Regions from separate parts of the Steroidobacter sp. genome, predicted to be linked through region 2. Evidence: riboswitches for the same ligand, from Rfam matches in the RefSeq annotation. Region 2 holds a riboswitch; the other holds the start of a gene.
The links. A riboswitch is a leader RNA that binds a small molecule or an ion and turns the genes downstream of it on or off. The one in region 2 is predicted to bind glycine.

Region 1: another riboswitch for glycine. It lies ahead of VGD45_RS21870 (TonB-dependent receptor plug domain-containing protein); the one in region 2 lies ahead of gcvT (glycine cleavage system aminomethyltransferase GcvT).

Annotation. Positions count from the first base shown of each region.
Region 1 is NZ_DASWTF010000036.1:506,461-514,531, reverse strand. It holds gene VGD45_RS21880 (Ig-like domain-containing protein) at 1-1,401, shown strand, start outside; gene VGD45_RS21875 (hypothetical protein) at 1,502-3,145, shown strand; glycine riboswitch at 3,489-3,587, shown strand; gene VGD45_RS21870 (TonB-dependent receptor plug domain-containing protein) at 3,755-6,634, shown strand; gene VGD45_RS21865 (amidohydrolase) at 6,665-8,071, shown strand, end outside.
Region 2 is NZ_DASWTF010000027.1:117,626-125,696, forward strand. It holds gene VGD45_RS12670 (inactive transglutaminase family protein) at 1-518, shown strand, start outside; gene VGD45_RS12675 (alpha-L-glutamate ligase-like protein) at 518-1,504, shown strand; gene VGD45_RS12680 (hypothetical protein) at 2,070-2,489, opposite strand; gene VGD45_RS12685 (4a-hydroxytetrahydrobiopterin dehydratase) at 2,503-2,844, opposite strand; gene ispG (flavodoxin-dependent (E)-4-hydroxy-3-methylbut-2-enyl-diphosphate synthase) at 2,841-4,079, opposite strand; glycine riboswitch at 4,148-4,235, shown strand; glycine riboswitch at 4,268-4,386, shown strand; gene gcvT (glycine cleavage system aminomethyltransferase GcvT) at 4,452-5,534, shown strand; gene gcvH (glycine cleavage system protein GcvH) at 5,612-6,004, shown strand; gene gcvPA (aminomethyl-transferring glycine dehydrogenase subunit GcvPA) at 6,013-7,380, shown strand; gene gcvPB (aminomethyl-transferring glycine dehydrogenase subunit GcvPB) at 7,386-8,071, shown strand, end outside.

The DNA.
Region 1 (8,071 bases), on a different contig from region 2:
CGTGCGGGTGATCGCGTCATGCTCACGCCGAGCGCGATGATCGCCGTCGCGAACTATGCGAAGCAGTTCGATGAGCGAGAGATCGCCAGCGTCTCGGGCAATACAGTGACGCTCACGCAAGCGCCGACTTATGCGCACGCTGGCTGTACTGACTGTATGCGTCGCAGCGAAGCGGCCAACTTGTCACGCAACGTCATCGTGCGCTCGTTCGACTCTACTAATCACGCGCACATCATGGTCGCAAATCGCGGCCTCGTTCAGCTCGACAGCGTGGAACTGCGCTGGCTCGGCCCCTCCCATGACTGCACCCGCGGCGAATTGCCGATGCGCCGAGCTGCTATCTACTTCCATCAGCAGCGCGACGCATCCGATCCTTCCTTCATTCGTCACGCGGCCATCTGGGGCGGCAAGCGCGAGTTCTTCCATGCCGAGACCAGCAACGGCATCGAGGTGACGGACGTCGCCGGCTACGACGGACAAGGCGACGGATTCGTGCGCGACTTCGATTACAGCGCCTGCGGACTGCGTTGCATGGAGCCGGCGGACGGTTTGGGCGTGCTCCGGCGGAACAACTTCAGCCAGGTGCTGGCCGCCAAGGTCGCGGTTCCCAATCGGCCCGAAGGCTGCCTGGCTGTCGGCCGTGCGCGAGGCATCACGGCGGGCGGTGGCGACACTCTGGATTCCGTGGCCACCGGCATCGCCTACAACTTCCATGAGTTCGGCAACGAAGCCGCCATCACGTGGCCGGAGGAGAAGGCGGGCCATTCACCCATCGATCTTTTCAACGGCAATGTCGCTCACAACAACGCGGGCAACGGCATCAGCAACTGGCAGAACAACACCCGGAACGACACGCCGTTCGCCGACAACCAGAGCTGGTCGAACGGATCGAACGGCTTTCTGCACGGCGCCTACGGCAACAGCGTGCAGTATGTGAATCTGACGGCCGTCGACAACGGTTATCGCAGCTTCGGCATCAAGTCGACCATGCTGTCGGATCGCAAGCGCATCGACGGCGGCTTGGTCGACGACGTGGGACCGATCCTGTACACGTTCGTGCCGAACTTCCCGGTGACCATGAGCAATCTCGAGTTCACGGGCGATCGCACGCATGCCTTCACACAGGTGCATGACCTCTGCGTCGGCGGCAACGAGAACGATCCGAACGACGGCACTTGTATCCGTGCCTGGCTGCGACTCGAGAACCCCCGCATTCCTGCCGGCACCGTGCCGTTCGATTTCGGCGATCACGTGAACAAGTTCTCGCTGTGGGAGGTTCGTGGCTTCTCGCATCCGGACTATCCGACGCTGCCGCAGAACTTCGATCTGTATCGTCGCGACAATCAGGTGCCGGGCGGAAACTATCACCCCGCATTCGATGCCTGGCTGGTGCCTCGCTGACCGCATGCGCAGGCTCCTGCAGGTAGTGCTTTGTAGCCTGGCGGTAGCTTCTTGCGGTGGAAGTGATTCGCCTGCGCGCTCGAATGTCGAGCCGCAGGCGGTGACTTTTCCGCTGGAGGTGCTGGGCTCGGCGGGCACGGAAGTCACGCTTCCGGTCAAGATCGACGGCGCGATGCTAAGCGGCGCCGAGCCCGCGGCTGTGACATTGACGTTGCACAACATCGTGCAGGCGGACAGCGCGCAGCTCGTTATCAACGGCGGCGCACCCGTCGACCTCAGTGATGCCAACGGGCCGTTCTCTCATCGAGACGGACGCGTCACAACGGCGACCTTGCCCATCGATCGCGCACTGCTGGTCGTCGGCGACAATCGCTTCGTGTTTCGTTACACGCGGCAGGTGACCGACGCCGGCTCTGCCATCTCGGGATTTCGCGTGCTCAATGTCGCGCTCCGAGTCGGAGATAGAACGCAGCGAGTGGATGCGCCACTCGAAGCGCCGGCGCTATGGAAGCCGATTCGAGATGACGCGCAGTCGCTCGAGCGCGGTCGCTTCTTCTTCAGTGACATCAGTCGCGACGAGGGGCCGGCGTGTGCTCGATGTCATGCCGATTCGGGCGCGGATCTGCAGTATTACGCGTTCTCGAACCACAGCATCGTCGATCGCGCAATGTTTCATCGGTTCACGCGCGAGGAGGCGGAGGATATCGCGAGTTATATCCGCTCACTCGACGTGGTGCGCGCCGGTCGGCCGTATCGAGCGCCGTTCCAGCCCGGCGCGGACAACGTGGGCGCCGCAGGAGCTGGCATCAATTCCGTGCTCGCGGACGACGCCGCGTTCGCGCAGGCGGGCGGGCAGGCCGTTCGGAGTTTCACTCCTTGGGAGTCTGCGGGCGCGGTCGACACGTTTGTGCTTCCAACATCGGTGCAGGCGCCCACCTGGCTGCGGTGGTTGCCGCGAACGTTCGATCCAAGCTGGTTCACGATGGCCGACGGAGTTTTGGCGAAGGCCGAGCAGGCGCTGGCAAACGATCCATCGATCGAGAATGCGCGCACCTTCATGGCGGCGGCGATGCGCGTGGGCACGGAAATTCTCGTGACCACTGGCGATCATCATGGGCGCATCGACGTGTTGCGATTCGCGGCCGTCAAGCTTTGGGATTGGTCACGTCGCATCGGCTTCGATCGTGCGGATCACGGAATGCCGGATGGCGGCCCTGCATATCCTTATGAGGTGGGCTTCGCGTTCTTCGAAGCGGCCGGAGTGGGCAACGCCGTTCCGGACGCGATGGGACAGACGATGTCGTGGTGGTGGGCGCAGCTGGCCGCCAATCCGGGCCGTGGAATGAGCAGCGGACGGCGTCCTCTGAACTACCAGGACGTGTTGTTGGCCGGCTCGGCCGTGGGGCTCGGGCCGGAGCAACTGCGTTTTCTATATTTATACGGAAGTTGGGAAGAGTCGCGAGGCGATCTGGCCGCGGTTTGGGGAACGGAGCAGGGCCCGGTTCGCCTGCTGGCCGTGCCGCTGTCCACGTTGTCGTTACCGGATCGCGTCGAAGTGGTGTTGCGATTCCTGCGCCGTGAAGCCGAGTTCCTCAATGGCGGTGGGCAACTGACGCAAGGACATCATCGCGTCCTGGCGCAGACCTGGAATCGCGTCTGTGAGCAGTTCACGGTGGATCAGCGCGCGGCGGTACGGGCGGCGGCGCCAACGGAAGTCTATACGGACTTTGCTGGGTGCCCCTGATCACAGCCGATAGGTGCCCCAGGGGAAGGATGTTTAGGCTCGCGCGAGTTTAGCTGAAAGTCCTATCGCTCTGCACAATCGCGAAGCACATTCCCGCGCGTGTCGCTCTTGCATGCAGCAGCGCCGCTGCCCCGTTTGCGAGCAGCGCTCATGAGCGCGGGCGGTCGCCTCCACCGATAACGATCTGAATTTCTCGTCTCAAACTGCGTGGAGCAAGCCGTCCCCGAGGCGCGCTTCACGGCAGTGCATCCGAATACAAACACGCTGGCACACAAGATGCTTGTATACAGATATACGCTGTCCGCCAAGGAGCCTCGAGCCAGAACAAACAACGTTCCAACAGACCGGATCGGCAGGAGAGCGAGCGATGACGGCGACGTCCACGCTCCGCCGAAGGAGCAATCTCCCATGAACTCTCAGGCCCAAGTACTGCAGATCCGTGATGCCGTCTGAAGAGCGAGACGCAACAAGCATGCGTCTCCACCGTCGGGGCAAGCACGGCGTGAAGTCGTGCGGAAACTCTCAGGTACCAGGACAGCGGGAGCGGCGCGAAACAACCCTATAAATATAAGGGCCGCGCTGCATTGTCCGTGCTGAGGGAGTTGCATCATGTCGAATGTCACGTCTCGTCTGTCGCTGCGTGCGGCTATCTCCAATCGTCTGGGCGCCACACTGGCGTGCGCCTCGCTGATTGCACTCAATGTCGAAGCTCAGGAAACGTCGGTCGCGGAGGGGCCGATCGATTCAGTCACCGTGACTGGCAGTCGCATCGCGCGCGACGGCTACGATGCGCCCACTCCTGTGAGCGTGCTCGGCGCTGAGGAGATTCAGACGTCTGGCACGGCCAATGTCGCCGACTTCGTGAATACGCTGCCCTCCGTGTTGGGCAGTTCGACGGCATCCAACTCGTCCGGTGCGTTGAGCAATGGACAGGCAGGCATCGCTGCGCTCAATTTACGGTCGCTGGGCACGAATCGCACGCTGGTACTCCTCGATGGCCAGCGTTCGGTGGCTTCGGCTTCGACCGGCGCGGTCGATATCAACACGTTTCCGCAGGCGCTGATCGAGAGAGTCGAGATCGTCACCGGCGGCGCCTCGGCGGCCTACGGATCGGACGCGGTCGGCGGCGTCGTCAACTTCATCCTGGACCGTGACTTCACGGGCGTGAAGACCGACTACGAATACGGCGTCACGACATACGACGACAATCCGAATCACACCTTTACGCTCGCTGCAGGCATGCCGTTCGCCGGCGGTCGGGGACACGTGCTGTTTAGTAGCGAGTACTTCACTCAAGACGGCGTCCACACCATCGACCGTGACTGGAACGAGAGCGGCTTTTTCCAGATCAACAATCCGAATTACACGCCCACCAACGGAGAGCCGTTTCGCCTGGTGGGCGGGGGCATCGGTCCCAGTCAGCACACGCCGGGCGGGCTGATCGTCAGCGGTCCCTTGCGAGGCACTTACTTTGGTACGATCGATCAGACGACGGGGCGCGCCACCGTGGGCCGCCTGGCGTATGGCACCACGAGCGCGAGTAATCCATGGATGATCGGCGGCGACTGGGAGTACACGAGCCAGGGACATGCGGGCAGCAACTCGCTCGCGCCCGACGAGGAACGCCGCACGATCTTCGGTCGGGCGAGTTTTGAGCTGACGCCCGCCGTGGAAGTATTCGCGCAGGTGTCGCACAACGAGTACCAGGGCCTCAGCTATTACCAACAGACGCCCAACGTCGGCAACATCACGATCCGCGCCGACAATGCGTACCTGCCGGCGTCGGTGGTACAGCAGATCGCGCAGTACAACGCCGCGAACGACCCGGATATCACCTCATTTGTCATGGGCTCGACCAACGCCGGCATTCCCGCGGCGGGCAGCAACAACGAGCGCGAGGTGAATCGATATCTCCTCGGCGCGGACGGCGACTTTGCGCTGATCGGTCGGGACTGGCATTGGGATACCTACTTCCAACGCGGCGTCTCGAAGCTGGATGAGAGGCTCATCAACACTTGGAACAACGCGCGCATGGCGCTCGCGCAGGATGCTGTCGTTCACCCGACGACGGGCGAGATCGTGTGCCGCTCATCGATCGCCGATCCAAGCAACGGTTGTGTGCCGATCAACCGCATCGGCATTGGCGGTGTGACCCAGGCAGCCCTCGACTACGTCATTCCGAGCAATCCATACCGTGAGCAGGAGTTGACGCAGGATGTGGCGGCCTTCAACTTTGCGACCAACGATGTCTTCAGCACCTGGGCCGGACCGGTTTCGCTGGCCTTCGGCGGCGAGTGGCGCAAGGAGAAGATCGAGGGCTTCGTCGAGAAGCAGTATGAAACGGGCTGGCTCTACGGCAACTATCTGGTCACCAAGGGCGACTATCACGTCACCGAGGGCTATATCGAAACCGTGGCGCCGTTGTGGGAGGGCCTGGATTTCAACGGAGCGCTGCGCTTCACCGATTACAGCATCTCCGGCAATGTCGAGACGTGGAAGGCGGGCCTGACGTATCAGCCCATCCCGGACCTGAAGTTCCGCGTCACCAGCTCGAAGGACATCCGCGCGCCGAATCTCAACGAGCTGTTCGCCGCGGGCACGGCACGCACCAATACGGTCAATGTGCCGCCGAGCAATCAAGCGGTGCAGTTCGTGCAGAAGCAGACCGGCAGCCTGTTACTCCAGCCGGAAGAGGCCGAGTCGCTCGGCATCGGCGTGGTGGTCACGCCGTCGTTCGCGCCCGGCCTCGCATTCTCCGTCGACTACTTCGACATCGAGATCGAGGACGCGATCGGCACGGTCACGGCGCAGAACACAGTGGACCTGTGTTTCGAGCAGGGCGTGCAGTCCTTCTGCGACAATATTTCCTATGTCTCCGTGGGCGACGTGCAGCAGATCTCGGAGATCCTGCTGGTGCCGTTCAACTTCGCCAGTCAGCGGACCAAGGGCCTGGACATCGAGGCCAGCTACCGGCTGCAGCTCGGGCACGGCGACCTGTCGCTGCGCGGATTGGCGACTCATTATATCGATAACATCACCGACAACGGCATCGACTTTCCCGTCGACTATGCCGGCGTGAACCAGGGCGGCAATGCGACGCCGAGCTGGAGCTATCGCCTGAGCGCGACGTACGCACTGGACGTGCTGTCGTTCAGTGTGATCGGACGCGGCGTCAGCAGCGGCGTCTATAACAACTCGTTCATCGAATGCACCAGCAACTGCCCGACCTCGACCGTCGAGCACCGTACGATCAACGACAACGACATCGATGGCGCGTTCTATCTGGACATGTCGGCGACGTACTCGTTCACGATGGGCCCGGCCGACGCCGAAGCGTTCCTCAGCATTCGCAACCTGTTCAACACCGATCCGGAGCTGGTCGGCAACGGACCGGACGGGAACAACACGCCGGCCTATCCGCAGACCAATCGCATTCTGTACGACACGATGGGCCGGGTGTTCCGGCTCGGCGTGCGGATGTCGTTCTAAATAATCCAACGGAGATCGAATGTGACGAAAATGAGCATTGGCATCCTCACAGCTTTGTTCGCCCCCGCAGTGTTCGCCCCAGCGGTGTTTGGCCAGCCGAGCCCGGAGTTGAAGCAAGCCACGCTGGCCGGCGTCGACAAGCGCGCCAAGCTGGTTCAGGAGATGGTGGACTCCATTTACAGCTTCGCGGAGCCCGGCTTCCAGGAGTTCAAGACATCCGAATACATCACCGGCATTCTCGAAAAGAACGGCTTCAAAGTGCAGCGGGGCGTGGCGGGCATTCCGACCGCCTGGACCGCGACTTGGGGCGATGCGGGCCCGCTGATCGCTCTGGGCAGCGACATCGATGCATTGCTCGGGTTGTCGCAGATCCCAGGCTCACCGACGATCAAGCCGCAACTGGCGGGCGCGCCCGGTCACGGCGAAGGTCACAACTCCGGCATGCCGGCCGTGGTCGCCGCGGCGCTGTCGGTGAAGGAGGTGATGCAGAAGAATAAGATTCAGGGTCGCTTGATGCTCTGGCCGGGCGTGGCCGAAGAGCTGCTGGCTACCAAGGCGTTCTATGTGCGCGCCGGACTTTTCAAAGATGTCGACGCGTCCATCTTCACGCACGTGAGCAAGGATCTGAGCACAGCATGGGGGCCGGCCGGCAACAACGGCATGGTGTCCGTCGAATACACATTCAGCGGCAAGACCGCGCATTCGGCAGGCTCGCCATGGTCTGGCCGCAGCGCGCTCGACGGCGTCGAGCTCATGAACATCGCATGGAACATGCGGCGTGAGCATCTGCCGCTCTCGCAACGTTCCCACTACGTGATCACCAACGGCGGCGGTCAGCCGAACGTCGTTCCTGGAGTGGGCACTGTTTGGTATTACTTCCGTGACCAGAATTTCGCTTCGATCCGCGAGCTCTACGAGTTGGGCAACACCATCTCGGAGGCAGCCGCGCAGGCAACGAGTACGACCGTCACACGGCGTGTGCTGGGGTATGCGGCGCCGAACTTCGGTAACAAACCGCTGGCCGAGGCGGCGTACGAGAACATCAAAGCCATCGGCATGCCGCAATGGAGCGAGGATGACCAGGCTTTCGCCAAGGCGGTGCAGGAAGCGAACGGCTTCAAAGTGGAAAAGCTCGCCACCGAAGTTGCTCCGCTCGGCACGCCGGAAAGCCGCGACAATCCCATGCGCGGCGGCTCGGACGACATCGGCGACATCATGTGGACGGTGCCCACGATCACGATCCGTTTCCCATCGAACATTCCCAACACGATCGGTCACAACGTCACCGCGGCCATGGCGATGGCGACTCCGATTGCACACAAGGGTGCGGTAACGGGCGCGAAGGCGGTGGCGCTGACCGTCCTCGACATCATGACGACGCCCGCGCTGCTCGCCAGCGCCAAGGACTACTTCAACAACGAGCAACTCAAGGACATG
Region 2 (8,071 bases):
CGTTCATGCCGGTGCTGGTGGCGCTGGCGTTTCGCGAGACGCAGCTGCTGTGGGGCATCGTGTTGTTCGCGGTCATCGTGTCGTTGGGTCTGTTGATCCGGTTTTATCTGGAGAAGCTGCGACTGCTGCTGGTGCCGCGTTTGACCACCGTGCTCACGGTGGTGGTGATTCTGATGGCGGGTATCAGCGTGCTCAGCCAGAAGCTGGAGATCCAGCCGGGCCTGTCCATCGCGCTGTTCCCGATGGTGATTCTGTCGATGACCATCGAGCGCATGTCTATCGTGTGGGAAGAGCGCGGCGCCTCCGAGGCTTTGCAGGAAGGCATCGGTAGCTTGGTCGTCGCGGCGGTGGCCTACATGGTCATGGGCATCGTGTGGCTCGAGCACCTGATCTTCGTGTTCCCCGAGTTGCTGCTGCTGGTCATCGCGTTGTCGCTGTTGGCCGGTCGTTACACTGGCTATCGATTGCTCGAACTGCGGCGCTTCAAGGCGCTGCTGCCGTCGCGGAGTGCGTCGTGATGTTCGGCCGGTATCGCGGGCTGGCCGAGGAAGGCGTGCTTGGGCTCAATAAGCGCAACGGCGATTACATCCTGCGATTCAATCCCCGGCGGCTGTATCCGCTGGTCGACGACAAGCTGAAAACCAAGCGTCTGGCGCTGGCGGCGGGGATCGCGGTTCCGCAGCTCTATGGAGTGATCGAGACTCAGCATGACATCCGGCGGCTGCCTGAGATCGTGCGCGATCATCCGGAGTTCGCGTTGAAGCCGGCGCATGGGAGTGCGGGCGACGGCATCGTCGTCATTTCAGGTCGCAGCTCGTCGCGCTATCGGACCATCAGCGGGACGCTGCTCGACGATGACTTTTTGAATCACCATCTTTCCAACGCTATCAACGGTCAGTTCAGCCTGGGCGGCGTGCAGGACGTCGTCATCGTCGAATACATGGTGCGATTCTCGCCGCTGTTCGAGCGGATCAGTTATCTGGGCGTGCCTGATATTCGGGTCATCGTGTATCGAGGCTATCCCATCATGTCCATGGTTCGCCTGCCGACGCGCGCATCGCACGGCAAGGCGAATTTGCATCAGGGCGCGGTGGGGGCGGGGATCGATCTCGCGACGGGTGTGACGTTGGATGGTGTCGTCGGCACGCAGGTGGTCACCCATCATCCCGATACGACGCACGCCATTTCAGGACTGAAGATTCCGGACTGGGATGTGATCCTGGATATTTCGGCGCGCTGTTACGAGCTGACCGGCATGGGATACATCGGCGTCGACATCGTCCTCGACCGCGACCTCGGCCCGCTGGTCCTGGAGTTGAACGCCCGCCCCGGCCTCGCGATTCAGATCGCCAACCGTCAGGGCCTGCTGCGCCGTCTGAAAATCTGCGACGAAAAAGCCAACTTCACCGCTCCCGCCCCCGAGCGCATCGCCTTCGCCCAACAAGAGTTCCGTCATCCCGTCGGACCTGTTCTCGCCACCGACGCGATTCCCGTCGTCGCCTAAGTTCGTTTCGCCTGCGCTCATTGTTTGTTGTCGCTGACGCAGGGTGCTTCGCGTGGCGCTGGCGCTCATTGCCGCTGATGCGGTTGCGCTTCGCGTTCGCGCGCAGCCTGGCGGCAGAGCTGGGGCGAGGTGGGGGTCTCGTGAAACTCGCCTGGCGTCTTCGGCGGCATCTCAACGTCGTCGATGGCTGCCGCACGATTTGCTCAGTGGCTCCTTTGACGCTCAGTATCGCTTGCTCGCGCTCACGCGCTGCAAGCTGCCACGCGCCGCCTCGGCGGTGAGATCACCGTGCAACGGCTTGCTCGAATGACGAGCGGTTCACCGTGATCGCGGCTTGGCGAACTTCACGAGACCCCCACCTCACCCCAGCTCGCAGATGCGCGCCCCGATGCCTCACTCTCTGCCGAACTCACGCGCCGGCCTTCGGCCGCCCGTGTTAGCCCCGAGCCGGCGGGTGCGATTTGTGCCGCACGTTTCCGCGGCAACGTCGAGTGTTAAATTGAGCCCGCAGCATTTCAGCTGACGCGGCTCGGTTTTTCTTCCCGTGCCAAACCTCTTTTCCGAATCACGGAGCGTTGCGAGCTTCCGAGAGGGGGGATTGTTTCTTCGGGGGCGGAGGAACATCGACGGAGGCGAAGAAGCCCGCGGAGGTTCTGATCGTCACCTTGGACGGCCGGCAGGTGAAGCTCGTCAGGTCCACCTTCACCTGTTTTGTGAAATTCTGTCGGGCGAGGTCGTTGGGGGCGCTGTCGACGAGCAGGCCGAGGATTTGGGAGCGGGCGTCGTCGAGGCGCTTGCATTCGGTCCATTGCACCGTGAAATCGTGGTTCTCGTGCGTGCCGCGGTAGGCGATGGTCATCACGAGTTGGTCTTCCGTCGCGTCGTAGGCGAGCGCGGTGACGGTGACGGCCGAGGCGGGTAGGGAGTGGAGCAGGCCGAGCAGGAAACACGCGGCCCAGATACGAAGTGACGTAGCTCGGCGCATGACAGATCTCCTTCTAGCTGCGAGGAAGGGCGTCCACTTTGGCGGCGCAGATGAAATCGTTCTGCGACAGGCCGCCGATCGCATGAGTATTGTAGGTCATGCGGCAATAGCCATAGCCGACCTCGAGATCCGGGTGGTGATCTTCGGTGTTGGCGATGTGTGCAACCGCGTTCACGAAGCTCATCGCGTGATAGAAGTTACGAAACTTCCATTCGCCGCGAATGCTGCGGCCGTCGTCTGCAAGCTTCCAACTATCGCTCAGCTGCTTCATCAGCGACTGCGCTTCGTTCAGCGACAAGGGTGCGACGCCGCCCTCGCAGGGTTTGCAGCGTTGTTCGGTAAGTGGAGTACTCATGCGGAAGCCCTCCGCGCATAGGTCTTGGCGATGTAGTCCTCGACCAGCGACTGGAACTCTTCGGCGATGTGTTCGCCCTTCAACGTGGGGCCTTTTTCGCCATCGACATACACCGGCGCGACCGGCCGCTCGCCGGTGCCCGGCAGGCTGATGCCGATGTTGGCGTGCTTGCTCTCGCCGGGGCCGTTGACGACGCAGCCCATGACCGCGACCGTCATGTCCTCGACGCCGACGTACTGCTTGCGCCACTCCGGCATCTGATGGCGGATGTGAGATTGGATCTTCTGCGCCAGTTCCTGGAAATACGTGGACGTGGTGCGGCCGCAGCCGGGGCAGGCGACCACCATGGGCATGAACGAGCGCAGGCCCATGGTCTGCAGGATTTCCTGCGCGACGATGACTTCCTGGGTGCGATCGCCGTTGGGCTCGGGCGTGAGCGATACCCGGATGGTGTCGCCGATGCCTTCCTGGAGCAGCACGGCCATGCCGGCGGTGGAAGCGACGATGCCTTTGGAGCCCATGCCGGCCTCGGTCAAGCCGAGGTGCAGCGCGTAGTCGCAGCGTTTAGCCAAATTTCGATAAACAGAGATCAGGTCCTGCACGCCGCTGACCTTGCACGAAATCACGATCCGATTGGAGCCCAGGCCCAACTCCTCGGCGCGCTTGGCCGACTCGAGGGCCGAAACAACCAGCGCTTCGCGAGTCACCTCCCGCGCATCCATCGGTTCGGCCGACTTCGAGTTCTCATCCATGAGACGGGTCAGCAGATCCTGGTCCAGGCTGCCCCAGTTCACGCCGATGCGGACCGGCTTGTCGTTGCGAATGGCGACTTCGATCATTTCCGCGAACTGCGGATCGCGCTTGCTGCCGCGACCGACGTTACCGGGGTTAATACGGTATTTCGCCAAGGCCTCGGCGCAGGCAGGGTGCGCCTTGAGCAGCTTATGTCCGTTGAAGTGGAAGTCGCCGACGATGGGCACGTGAACGCCCATCTGCGCGAGCCGATCGCGGATATGGGGAACGGCCGCGGCGGCTTCGTCGGTGTTAACAGTAACGCGCACCAACTCGGAGCCTGCGCGCGCCAGAGCTTTGACTTGGGCAACGGTGGACTCGATGTCGGCAGTGTCGGTATTGGTCATCGATTGCACGACGACCGGGGCGGGCCCGCCGACAGTGACGGAGCCGATGCGGACGGGAATGGAGTGACGTCGGATGGGGCGCATAGAGGCGTGCATTGTAACCCGTTGCGCCCCTGTCCATGAGCAATGGCCATCGGGTTCGGCTACCATACGCGCACCCATCGCAAGGCACGGCCGGAGAGAGCGGGAACCACCCCGCCGCCGAAGGCGCAACCGCCCGGAAACGCTCAGGCAAATGAACGGCGTGCACTGTGGATCGGGCGGAGCCGCCTCCGCCCCACCACTCGGCGGGCTCTGGAGAGTAGCTGCCAAACCTCGAGCAGGTCGGCGGTTCACCGAAGGGGAGAGGCTCCAGCTGCAAGCTGGCGCCGGATCTCTCAGGTCGCAGGACAGAGGGGGCGTCGAACGCACGGGCGTTCCGCGCTTTGCTTTTGACCCGATCCACAACGGCTGACTCCGGAGCATTCGATGGGCCTCAAGACTCCTCTATACGACACCCATGTCGCCGCGGGCGCACGCCTGGTCGATTTCGGCGGCTGGGACATGCCGGTCAATTACGGCTCGCAGATCGAAGAGCATCACGCCGTGCGCCGCGACGCCGGAATGTTCGACGTTTCCCACATGCTCATCGCCGATGTCACGGGAGCGCGCGTTCGTGACTACCTGCGATATCTGCTCGCCAACGATGTCGCCAAGCTGAAAGAGCCGGGCAAGGCTCTGTACAGCTGCATGCTCAACGAGCGTGGCGGCGTGGTGGACGATCTCATTGTTTATTTCATCAACGAATCCTGGTTCCGCGTGGTCGTGAACGCAGGCACACGCGACAAAGACATCGCGTGGCTGAAGCGCTTTTCCGATCAGTTCCAGGTCGACGTGAAGCCGCGCACCGATCTGGCCATGATCGCCGTGCAAGGGCCGAACGCGCGCACCAAGGCCGCGACGCTGATCGGCAAATATGCGGACGAAGCTTTACAGCTGAAAACTTTTGTCGGCCGGGAGTTCGGGCCGTACTTCATCGCTCGCACGGGTTACACGGGCGAAGACGGCTGGGAAATCATGTTGCCGGTGGCTGATGCGCCGAAGTTCTGGAGCGACCTGAAGGCCGCTGGTGTCGCGCAGTGCGGACTCGGTGCGCGCGACACGTTGCGACTCGAAGCCGGCATGAATCTGTATGGCAACGACATGGACGAGAACCTGTCGCCGCTCGAATCCGGTCTCACCTGGACAGTCGCATTCGATCCGCCAGAACGCGATTTCGTGGGGCGCGCTGCGCTCGAAGCGCAACGCGCCCCGGGCGTGCCGCGCAAGCTGGTCGGTCTGATTCTCGACGATCGCGGAGTGCTGCGCGGTCATCAGCGAGTCGTCACTTCTGCTGGCGACGGCGAGATCACCAGCGGCACATTCTCGCCCACGATGGAAAAGTCCATCGCTTTCGCGCGCGTGCCCGCGGCGACCGGCGATCGCGTCGAGGTCGATATTCGCGGCAAATTGCTCGCGGCCCGCGTCGTGAAATATCCGTTCGTGCGCAACGGCAAGCCGCTGGTTTCCTGATCGCGACGTGCGCCCCTGATTTCGAGTATTCAAAGTTTTCTGATTTCATTTTCCGCATTGTTATCGAGGACACACCCATGTCGAACATTCCTGCCGATCTGAAATATCTGGATTCCCACGAGTGGGCACGTGTGGAAAGTGACGGAACGGTCACCATCGGCATCTCCGACCACGCGCAGGGCGCGCTCGGCGATCTGGTGTTCGTCGAAGTCCCGGAAGTGGGCAAGTCGCTGACCAAGGGCGGCGCCGCCGCGGTGGTCGAGTCGGTCAAGGCCGCCTCTGACGTGTACAGCCCGGTCTCGGGCGAAGTGGTCGCCGCCAACGACGCGCTGAGCGGCTCGCCCGAGCTGGTCAACAGCGATCCGTACGGCCAGGGCTGGTTGTTCAAGATCAAGCCCAGCAACACCGGCGAGCTGCAGCAGCTGCTCGACGCCAAGGCTTACGAGAAAGTCGTCGCCGACGCCCACTGAGTGCCGCCATGCCGTTCATTCCTCACACCGAAACAGAGATCAGCGAAATGCTGGCCGCCATCGGCGCGCCGAGCATCGATGCTCTCTTCGACGAAATCCCGGCGGCGCTGCGTATCAAATCGCTCGCGGGCATACCCGACGCACTGAGCGAGATGGAAGTAGGCCGCCTCATGCAGGCGCGCGCGCAACAGGACGGTCGCCCGCTGAACTTTCTGGGCGCTGGCGCCTACGAACATCACATTCCCGCAGCTGTCTGGGCCATCGTGACGCGCGGCGAGTTCTACAGCGCGTACACGCCGTATCAGGCGGAGGCGAGCCAGGGCACGCTGCAGCTGCTGTACGAATATCAGACCATGATGAGCAGCCTGACGGGCATGGAAGTCTCGAATGCGTCGCTCTACGACGGCGCGTCCGCGCTGGCGGAAGCCTGTTTGATGGCGGTGCGCGCGCATCGCAAGTCGAAGTCGGCTCGCATCGTCGTGCCGTCGTCGTTGAATCCGACTTATCTGTCCGTGTCCCGCGCGGTCGTCGAGGGTCAGAACCTCAGCTTCACGGTGTTGCCGTATGAGTCGGGCAAGGGCACGCTGCAGTTCTCGAAGCTCGAAGCCCTCAAGGGCGAGGACATCACCGCCGTCGTGATCCAGCAGCCGAATTTCTTCGGCCAGATGGAAGACGTCGATGCGATCACCGAGTGGGCGCATGCCAATAACGCGCTGGTGATCGCCGTGGTGAATCCGCTGTCGCTGGCGTTGTTCAAGCCGCCGGGCGAGTGGGGCACTAAAGGTGTCGACATCGTCGTCGGTGACGGTCAGCCGTTGGGCGTGCCGCTGTCCTCGGGCGGTCCGTACTTCGGTTTCATGACCACGCGCATGGAACACGTGCGCCAGATGCCGGGCCGGATCATCGGCCGCACGGTCGATCTCGACGGCAAGCAGGGCTTCACGCTGACATTGCAGGCCCGCGAGCAGCACATTCGTCGTAGCAAAGCGACGTCCAACATCTGCACCAACCAGGGTCTGCTGGTGACGGCGGCGACGATTCATATGTCGTTGCTGGGAGCGGCGGGTCTGGAGGCGGTCGCGGCGACTTCGCAACAGCAGGCCGCCAAGCTGGTCGACAAGCTGGCGCGCATTCCCGGCGTGAAAGTCGTGTTCGACGGTTACCGTTTTCATGAAGCTGTGCTACAGCTGCCGGCCCGGGTGAGCGACGTGCTCGACGCCCTGGCCAAACGCAACATCGTCGGTGGATTGGATTTGTCGAAACTCTATCCCGAGCTGGGCAATGCGCTGCTCGTGTGCGCCACGGAGATGCGCACCGACGCGGATCTGGACACCTATGCCTCAGCTTTGGCCGACGTCTTGGAGCGCAAGCCGTGAGCAACATCACTGAACCGTTGATCTTCAAACATTCGCGCACCGGGCGTAGCGCCGCTGGCCAGTATCCGCAAGGCGCGACCGCCGAAGTGCCGGAGAAATTCCGTCGTCGCAAACGGGCGGCGCTGCCGGAAGTTTCCGAGCTGCAGGCCGTGCGGCACTTCACTCGTCTGTCGCAGTTGAACTTCTCGATCGACACGCATTTCTATCCGCTCGGGTCGTGCACGATGAAGTACAACCCGCGCGCGTGTAATGCGTTCGCGATGCTGCCCGAGTTCCTCGGTCGTCATCCTCTGGCGCCGAGCGCGGTGAGCCAGGGCTTCCTTTCCTGTCTGTATGAATTGCAGGAGATGTTGAAGGAAGTCACCGGCATGAAAGGCGTGTCGCTCACTCCGATGGCCGGTGCGCAGGGTGAATTTGCGGGTGTCGCGATGATTCGTGCGTATCACCGCGCGCGTAACGATTTGCAGCGTACCGAGATCATCGTCCCCGATGCCGCCCACGGCACCAACCCCGCGACTGCCACCATGTGTGGCTGCACGGTGGTGGAGATTCCGTCGCTGGCGAATGGCGACATCGACATCGAGGCGCTGAAGGGCGCGCTCGGCCCGAAGACGGCCGGCATCATGCTCACCAATCCCTCGACGCTGGGCGTGTTCGAGCGACGCATTCAAGAAGTCGCGAAGCTGGTGCA